Regions from separate parts of the Pseudoalteromonas sp. '520P1 No. 423' genome, predicted to be linked through region 2. Evidence: predicted binding sites of a transcription regulator. Region 2 holds the regulator's gene; each other region holds the start of a gene.

Region 1 (3,292 bases), 170 kb from region 2:
AATTATATGAGTTTATATTTAATTTAAGAACTAAAAAGCAAGTCGCTGAGCTGATAGATATTCATAATATGACGCCTATTGTGCATACATCTTCTATGATCCCTTCGACGCAAGGCTGTACAAGTTGGATGGCGCCAATGGCATTTCATCCAGTCAATAAAAATGCGGTTATTTGTTATAACTTAACTTATGATCCAGCGCCATTACTTGAATTAAGCGCTCAAGAAATACAAACCCGTTTGTATACGCCAAAAGCAGATTTATCTTCTGATGAATTACCAATAGGTTTAAAGTTAGTTCATATCAATAAATGCCCAGTTGTGGCACCAGCAAAAACGTTATTACCTGAAAACGCAACCCGTTTAGGTATAGATAGAGAACAATGTTTAAAAAACCTGGCTAATTTAAAAGCCGACTCTGCTCTAAGACAAAAAGTAATTGATGTATTTTCAGAGCAAAGGGATTTTGGCGAAACTTCCAATCCTGATTATCAATTATATAACGGTTTCACTTCACGTAATGACAAACAGTTATTTGATGAAATCCATGAAACCAAACCTGAACATTTAGGTAATTTACAACTCGATTTTGAAGATAAAAAGTTTGAAACTTTATTTTTTAGATATCGCGCTCGTAACTGGCCTGAAACACTTGAAGCACATGAACTAGATACGTGGCGTACTTATTGTAAAGATAAGATCATGAATGGTGAAGATCAACCCTCTATTGATGTGCAAGACTTTATGCTCACCCTTGAAAACTTAGTACATGAGCATGATGGGAATGATAAGAAACTGACAATTTTAAAATCGCTTTACCATTACGCACAAAATCTATAAAACGATTTTAGCTTTTTGGTTATCAACCACAAAAAATCCCCATGCTTTTGCTATGGGGATTATTTAATTAAATGATTATTTTATTTAACAGGCTTAAAACATATCGCGAGTAAAAGCGCGATCCATTTTATCAAACATCTCTTTTAATAAAATCGCAAGTTCAAAGTATTTGGGTCTTGCACTGCTTATTTTAGGCTGATGACCATTTTCTTGCATTTTAACTTCTATTTCACGGTACCAGCTTGCTAAACTCGGTGGTAAATCAGTATCTGAACGTTTACCTAGCCATAATAAACCTTGAACAGGTAAAGATAAAAAAAACAAACTGCATGCTAAAGCTTGCGGTAAATAATCGGCACCAAAATATTGAATTTGAACCAACATGCTAATTAATGCCAAAGCAGGCATAACCAGCATTGCTAATTGTGTTGCCTTAATCACACGTCGTTCTATAAATATAGGAGCTAACTCAATGCGATCGGGCCATAACTTACAATATTTTTGGCCTTCTCTAATTTGCACCATCAAAGTTTTTTGCATAGTGACTCCTCATAAAATAACTTACTAAAAATTGGTCTAAATCAATTATAAAATCCATATATAGTATAGACTATACCACAGCTAGGGGAATTGTCTTTATCGCCTTAGTGTTAATTTATTTTGTAACTTATGGTTTTTATATAAAACCACTCTCATATCAGGAAAAATCATGCCCCAGCAGTATGTACTTGTTTTAAATTGCGGTAGTTCTAGTCTTAAATTTGCAATAATAGATGCGCAAGCTGGTAAGGAAACACTATCAGGCTTAGCTGAATGCTTAGGCTTTGAAAATGCAAGCTTAAAATATAAATTGAATGGCAATAAACATACCGTTTCTTTGGTTCAAAATGCACAACACGCTCAAGCTATTTCCGTATTAGTGCAACTTATAAATGAGAATAAATTATCAGATCAACTTATTGCCGTTGGTCATCGTGTTGTTCATGGCGGCGAACAATTTACCGGCTCTGTTATTATCAATGAAGAAGTAATTTCGGCAATTACTAAAGTATCTGCCCTAGCACCTTTGCATAACCCAGCTAATTTAGTTGGCATTGAAGCCGCAACCAAAGCTTTTGGCTCTTTACCTCAAATTGCAGTATTTGATACCGCATTTCACCAAACTATGCCTTCAAAAGCTTATTTATATGCATTGCCATACGCTTTATATAAAGAACATAGTGTTCGCCGATATGGCTTTCATGGCACTAGTCATTATTTTGTATCTGGACAAGCTGCTGAAGTTTTACAAAAACCAATCGAAGATATTAATTTAATCAGTGCGCATTTAGGCAATGGCTGTTCTGTTACCGCTATTAAAGGTGGTAAAAGTGTTGATACAAGTATGGGTATTACACCACTTGAAGGCTTAGTGATGGGTACCCGAAGTGGTGATGTAGATCCAGGTTTGTTTAGCTTTTTAAGTAACTTAGGCTACAGTGCAAAAAAAATAGATAACTTACTAAACAAAGAAAGTGGTTTATTAGGTTTAAGCCAACTATCAAATGATTGCCGTACCATAGAAGAGCAATACGAAAAACAAAACCCACAAGCAATGCTGGCTTTAAATGTGTTTTGTTATCGTTTAGCTAAATATATTGCTTCTTATACTGTGCCATTAGGTGAACTTGATGCCATTATTTTCACTGGTGGCATAGGTGAAAACTCGAATTTAATTCGTGAAAAAGTACTTAACTTGCTAACGATATTTGGTTTATCAGTTGATAACGATAAAAATTTAAAAGCGCGTTTTGGCAAGTCGGGTATCATCACCAATAACAATTCAGGTCCTATTGCACTTGTTATTCCTACAAATGAAGAATGGGTAATCGCACAAGATTCTGCTCAGCTAGTTAAGGAGGCAAAATAATGTCTCATCGTATTATGTTAATTCCTGTATCTACAGGTGTTGGTCTAACATCTATTTCTGTTGGTTTAGTACGTGCCCTTGAGCAAAAAGCAGTTAAAGTTAACTTTTTCAAACCTATTGCACAACCTAGAAGCAATGATAAAGGTCCTGAAAAATCAACTGAAATAGTTAAGATTGGCTCTTTGATCCAGCCTCCACCTTCAATTGACTTGGCTTATGCTGAACAAATGATCAGCACAGGTAAGGGTGATGTTTTATTAGAGGAAATCGTATCGCGTTTTGAGCAACATATTACCAAAGGCGATGTGGCTATCATTGAAGGTATGGTACCAACTCGTAAACAGCCTTATGCTGGGCGTGTCAATAGAGAAATCGCACAAGCTTTAGGTGCCCAAATCATTTTTGTTATTACGCCAGGTAATGATACTAATGCACAACTTGAAGAAAAGTTAGAAATCGCTTCAGGCAATTATGGCGGTGTAGAACATAAACGTGTACTAGGCTGTATTTTTAATAAAATCAATGCACCCGTTGACGAAGAAGG
Region 2 (3,292 bases):
AGTATTATAAAGCAAAATTAAAAGTTAGCGAGTAAAAATATTTTTTAGTGAAATTGGTGAGAGAGTGTTTGTTGTTTTTCAAAAAATATGGGTGGCTATCTTAGATTGATAGCCACATAAGGTTATTTAGCCAATGGGCTAATATAACCATCAGGTTTTAAAGCAAGTACATCACAATTTAAGCTATCAATCACATGTTCAGCTGTATTACCAATTAAAGCTGCACTAAGCCCCGTTCTGCCAATTGTGCCCATAACGATTAACTCAGCATCCAATTCATTAGCAATAATGGGTATGATATCTTCTGGCAAGCCTTCTTTAATATGACATTGGTTTTGGGGAATATCATGCTGTTGTGCAAGTTCGTGGCATGCCTGTGTATGATGCTCTTTAACAGTTTCATTAAATTGAGTGGGATCAAATTCAGGAATTTCAATAGCAATATTAACTGGTGTGCCAGGGAAGGAATTTACAATATGTAAATTGCCATCGATGAGGTTTGAAATGAATTTTGCATCATTCATTATTCTTTGATTAAGAGCAAGATGTTGTTCATCATCAGCAGAAACATTTACAGCTGCGATAATATTGCCTTTTGCAGGCCATGAGTGCTCTTTTATTAATAATACAGGGCAAGGAGATTTTCTAATTAAATGCCAGTCAGTTGGCGTAAATATCACTGATTTTAAAGTTGCATGTTCGTGGGTACCTTTTAAAACAATATCGTAGTTTTCATTAAGTACGGTTTGTATAATTGATTCGAAAGGGCGATTATGCCAGATAACCTTGCAGTCAATATCTAAAGTTTCTTTGTATTGCTCTATTAATGAATTAATCCATGAAATTCTGTCATTTATAACAGCACTACGCATAGCCTCTCTTTCATCAAGAGATAGCATCGTCGTCATTTCATAGGAAAAATCATATATGGTTAAAAATGCGGTGATTTTAGCACCAGATTTTTGTGCTAATTCAAATGAACGTTTTAAAGCGGCTTGTTCTGATTTACTTGGATCAATTACTGCAAGTATTTTTTTTATTGTATTCATCATTTAACCTCTCAAATTTGCTTACTTTTAGTGTAAGTTAAGTTAGCAGATTTAACAGGTTTAAATGAAAAAAATTCTCTAAGATCAATATACAAAGACGAAATTATTCGCTTTTAGATTTGGTACCTGCAATTGTATTCAATTGCTCAAGATCAATAATGGTAATGAATTTACCTTCAACTTTTATTACATCTGACTTTTGGAAGCGGCTCAATAGTCGACTAATGGTTTCCACTGTTAAACCAAGGTAGTTTCCAATTTCTCCACGTGTCATAGTTAATCTAAATTCTTTTTTAGAAAAACCACGTTCACCAAATCGTTGAGATAAATTACAAATAAAAGCAGCTAATCTTTCTTTTGCTGTTTTTTTGTTTAAAAGTAATAACATCTCTTGATCGTAGTTGATTTCACTACTCATCATGCGCATTATTTGTTGGCGTAATTTTGGTAATTTTCCAGATAACTCATCTAAAGTAGTGAAAGGGATTTCACACACCATAGCTGTCTCCATAGCTTGTGAATAACTTTGATGTTCCATTTTAAATATACCATCAAAACCAATAATATCACCTGCTAGATGAAAGTCAGTGATTTGCTCATCACCTTGTTCAGAGATGGTATAAGATTTAAACGAACCTGAGCGGACCGCAAAAATAGAATTTAATTTTTTGCCGGCTTCAAATAGTAAATCACCTTTATGAAATGGTTTTTTACGTTCGATGATATCATCAAGTTTACCCATTTCGCTTTCATTAAGTGTTACAGGTAAGCATAACTGACTGATGCTACAACTATTACAGCTAATTTGGCAATTTGAACTTGTCGGTATTTTATTTTTCAGACCCATTGAAATTCCGTCTATTTTAAACTACGAGTATAGATTAATGCAGTGCGTTTTGGGCTGCAATAGCTAAAAGGTATAAACCGTAAAATACTAAAATATTACCTAGAACAATACGGATTATGCTGTTATTGAGCCAGTTATTGATAGTTTGTGCTGCAAAACTTAACCCTATCATGGCAGGTAAGGTGCCTAAAGCAAAACTAGCCATAAATAGTGCGCCTGAACTCGCACTTTGTGTTGTGATAGCCCAAGTTAATGCAGAATAAACTAATCCACAAGGTAACCAGCCCCAAAGCGCACCATATGCCAATGCTTTTTTCTTTGTATTGAGTGGTAATAAGTACTTATTCAATTTAACAATATGCTGCCATATTGCTAATTTCCCAAATTTTTCTAACCAATTTAAGCTTGCTGTCAAACGCATGATATATAGGCCTACAAGCACCATAAAAATACCACTTATAAAAGATAAAAATAAAGAAAAATTGTTTGATTGTTTAGCAAAAACAGAACTAATGCCACCTACTAAAGCGCCGCAAAGACTATAGCTTAATAATCGGCCTAAAGTATAAAGTAGGGCATATTGTTGTGCTTTGTTTTTGTCTTCAATCGCAAATTGTAAAGATGATGCAATACCACCACACATAGCAATACAGTGCCCACTGCCAGCTAGACCCATAAAAAAAGCGGTTAGAAATAAAGACTCTGTCATAATGGGTTATTATTCTTATGATCTTTACTTTTGTTCGACTTATTTTTATTTTCACTTTCGTCAAATAAGATACTGTGGGCTTGTTTGTCTAAGTCAGAAAATTGTTCGCTTTTAACTGCCCAGAAAAAAACTGCGATGGCAATGATCACAAATATAATTGCTATCGGAATTAATACATAAATAATACTCATTATTTCAATACCTTTGTTATGGTTTTAATAGTCTTAATGAATTTGTTATCACGATTATAGAACTGGCTGACATGCCAATAACAGCCATCCAAGGTTGAACCATGCCCATTGCAGCTAAAGGTAAAATTGATCCATTATATGCAAGTGAAAGGGCTAAGTTTTGCTTTACAATACGACGTGTCTTATGACTGATTTTAATTAAATGTTCAATGGAGCTTAGATCACTATTTAATAGCACAACATCGGCTGTGTTTTTAGAAATATCGGCACCAGATTCCATAGCAATCGACAAATGTGCAGTATTAAATACTGGACTGTCATTAACGCCATCACCTACCATAGCAACAACATGATTTTGTTTAATGATATTAGCAACGTAGTTTTGTTTTTGAGCGGGGCTACAGCCCGTTTGTACTTCATCTAAAGATAATATTTTTGCAAGGTCAGGCCCTGCCTGTGAAGGGTCGCCTGTTAATAAGTGAGTATTTAAGTTTTT
Region 3 (3,292 bases), 340 kb from region 2:
CGATTCCGGCACAAACGTATCTTGTTGCAAATTTACAAGCGCGTGTTAATTTTACCCGTGAATATGAAGCAATTTGTCTTGGTACTATGACTGGCGGTGGTATGGTGGATGAGCCAATTGGCCGTCATGCGACAAAACGTACTCATATGGCGGTGGTTTTAGATGGTAAACCTGCGATAACGCATTATAGAGTAGCTGAAAAATATCGAGCACATACACGTTTACGTTTACGTCTTGAAACTGGTCGTACACATCAAATTCGTGTGCACATGGCATATTTAGATCATTCATTAGTGGGTGATATTGTTTATAGTGGTCGTCCTCGTCCACCTAAAAAAGCAACACCAGAGCTTTCTGATGTGCTTAAAACCTTTAGACGTCAAGCGCTACATGCCGTTATGTTAACATTAGAACATCCTATTTCAGGTGAGATTATGAGTTGGGAAGCGCCTATTCCTGATGATATGGTTCAATTAACACTTGCACTGCGTGAAGATACTAAGCAAAACCCTCAAAAAGACTTTTAATTAAAAAATCGTATTGCGTCGTCAATACGATAAGGAGTTGAATTAATGGCATGTATCTCTACAGCTTGGATAACTCCTAAAAATATTAAATCTTTTACAACAACTCGAAAAGGTGGTGTTTCTAAACCGCCTTTTGATAGTTTCAATATTGCATATCATGTAAATGATAATCCAAATGATATTTTAACTAATCGTGCGTTATTACATGAGCAACTTCCTTGTAGTGCTGTTTGGTTAGAGCAAATACATAGTAATAAAGTCATTGAAGTTAATTCAAAAACTGATTTAAACATCGTTGAACAGGCTGATGCGCTATTTACCAAAGAAAAAAATATACCTTTGGCTATTATGACGGCAGATTGTTTGCCTATTTTACTGACTGATGAAAAAGGCAGTCAAATAGCAGCAATCCATGGTGGTTGGCGAGGGCTTGCTGGTGGCATCATAAATAACACTGTGGCATGTTTTGATTGTAACCCCTCAGATATAAAAGCGTGGTTAGGCCCTGCGATTGGTCCTGAAAGATTTGAAGTTGGCCAGGATGTTATTGATGCATTCTCAAAATTAAATATAAATCACCTATTGGGTTTTAAGCCTCAAAAAAATGGTAAATTTCTTGCTGATATTTTTGTATTAGCTCAACAATTGCTTATTCAATTAGGTATTTCACATATCAGCAGTGAGCAGCGCTGTACTTATGATGATCCTGAGCTATTTTATTCCTATAGAAGAGATAACCAAACTGGGCGTATGGCAAGCCTGATCTGGATTGAAAACTAAATAACGCTCATAAATATTTAATCATTTCGTTAATAAAATATTGAAACAAGTCAAAATCACTCCTCTTTAACCTTGAACATTCAAACAATAATACCCATAAATAGTGTAGTTACCGAAAATAGATTTTTAGAGGCTAACAATGCGTTTAGACCGACTGACCAGTAAATTACAAGCTGCATTATCAGATGCACAATCTCTTGCATTAGGCCGAGACCATCAATTTTTAGAACCTGTGCATTTAATGTATGCCTTGCTACAACAAACAGGTTCAAGTATTCGAGCTTTACTTGTGCAAACGGGTGTTAATCCTAATGAAATGAATACTAAATTATCACAAGCGATAGAAAAGCTATTTAAAGTTGAAGGCGTAGGTGGTGATGTTCAATTATCATCAAATATGATCAACTTGCTAAATTTGAGTGATAAATATTCGCAAAAAAGAAAAGATAAGTTTATTTCTAGTGAAATATTTGTATTAGCTGCATGTGAAGATAAAGGCCCATTAGGCGAGATTTTTAAATCACTCAAAATAAATGCAAGTAAAGTAGAAACTGGTATTCAAGCCATAAGAGGTGGGCAAAAGGTTGATGACGCTAATGCGGAAGACAATCGCCAAGCCCTCGAGAAATTTACTGTTGATTTAACTGAACGTGCTGAACAAGGGAAATTAGACCCTGTAATTGGAAGAGATGATGAAATTCGTCGCACATTGCAAGTATTGCAAAGAAGAACTAAAAATAACCCTGTTTTAATTGGTGAACCGGGTGTTGGTAAAACAGCCATTGCTGAAGGTTTAGCCCAAAGGATCATAAATGGTGAAGTCCCTGAAGGTCTAAAAGGTAAACGTGTATTATCTCTCGATTTAGGCGCTTTAGTTGCGGGTGCAAAATATAGAGGTGAATTTGAAGAAAGACTTAAGTCTGTTTTAAATGAATTATCAAAAGAAGAAGGTCAGGTAATTTTATTTATTGATGAAATTCATACTATGGTGGGTGCAGGTAAAAGTGATGGTGCTATGGATGCAGGAAATATGTTAAAACCTGCATTAGCGCGAGGCGAATTACATTGTGTCGGTGCAACAACATTAGATGAATATCGTAAATATATTGAAAAAGATGCAGCATTAGAACGTCGCTTTCAAAAGGTATTGGTGCAAGAGCCTACAGTTGAAGATACCATCGCCATTTTACGAGGCTTAAAAGAGCGTTATGAGTTACATCACTCAGTAGATATTAGCGATCCAGCGATTGTTGCTGCAGCGACTTTATCTCATAGATATATTTCAGATAGACAACTGCCTGATAAAGCAATTGATCTGATTGATGAAGCGGGTTCTTCAATTCGATTGCAAATAGATTCTAAACCAGAAGAACTAGATAAATTAGAACGTAAAATTATTCAACTTAAACTTGAAGATAATGCACTGGAAAAAGAGCATGATGATGCTAGCGTAAAACGTCAACAAGATATTAAACATCAAATAATCGCTTTAGACAGACAATATAATGAATTAGATGAAGTTTGGATTGCAGAAAAAGCCTCTTTACAAGGTACGCAAGTCATTAAAGCAGAACTTGAACAGGCTAGGCTTGATTTAGATGTTGCCAGACGTGCCAGTGATCTACAGCGCATGTCGGAATTACAATACGGTAGAATTCCAGAACTAGAAAATAAGCTCGACCTTGCTTCACAAGCAGAAATGCAAGATATGAGTTTATTAAAAAATAAAGTAGGTGAAAGTGAGATTGCAGAAATTTTATCTCGCTGGACTGGGATCCCAATTAATAAAATGCTGCAAGGTGAAAGAGAAAAATTATTAAAAATGGAAGAGCAGCTCCATGAAAATGTGATTGGTCAAGATGAAGCTGTAGAAGCTGTTTCAAATGCAATTAGGCGTTCTAGAGCGGGGTTATCCGATCCTAATCGCCCGATTGGTTCTTTTTTATTTTTAGGGCCATCAGGGGTCGGTAAAACTGAATTAACAA

Evidence for each region. Region 2 encodes FNR, which switches genes on or off when oxygen is low (the NO sensors DNR and NnrR bind a similar motif). Its sites were predicted from a motif close to TTGATCTAGATCAA; they were not measured.
Region 1: a site for FNR is predicted at 1,411-1,424, ahead of PSA_RS13445 (acetate kinase). Genes of this name have one in related genera too.
Region 3: a site for FNR is predicted at 1,348-1,361, ahead of clpB (ATP-dependent chaperone ClpB). Genes of this name have one in related genera too.

The regions. Positions count from the first base shown of each region.
Region 1 covers NZ_BBZB01000001.1:2,942,158-2,945,449, forward strand. The annotation lists gene sbcB (exodeoxyribonuclease I) at 1-839, shown strand, start outside; gene yfbV (terminus macrodomain insulation protein YfbV) at 933-1,379, opposite strand; gene PSA_RS13445 (acetate kinase) at 1,549-2,748, shown strand; gene pta (phosphate acetyltransferase) at 2,748-3,292, shown strand, end outside.
Region 2 covers NZ_BBZB01000001.1:2,769,038-2,772,329, reverse strand. The annotation lists gene uspE (universal stress protein UspE) at 123-1,049, opposite strand; gene fnr (fumarate/nitrate reduction transcriptional regulator Fnr) at 1,153-1,896, opposite strand; gene PSA_RS12635 (sulfite exporter TauE/SafE family protein) at 1,931-2,605, opposite strand; gene ccoS (cbb3-type cytochrome oxidase assembly protein CcoS) at 2,602-2,796, opposite strand; gene PSA_RS12625 (heavy metal translocating P-type ATPase) at 2,813-3,292, opposite strand, start outside.
Region 3 covers NZ_BBZB01000001.1:3,113,121-3,116,412, reverse strand. The annotation lists gene rluD (23S rRNA pseudouridine(1911/1915/1917) synthase RluD) at 1-527, shown strand, start outside; gene pgeF (peptidoglycan editing factor PgeF) at 573-1,307, shown strand; gene clpB (ATP-dependent chaperone ClpB) at 1,447-3,292, shown strand, end outside.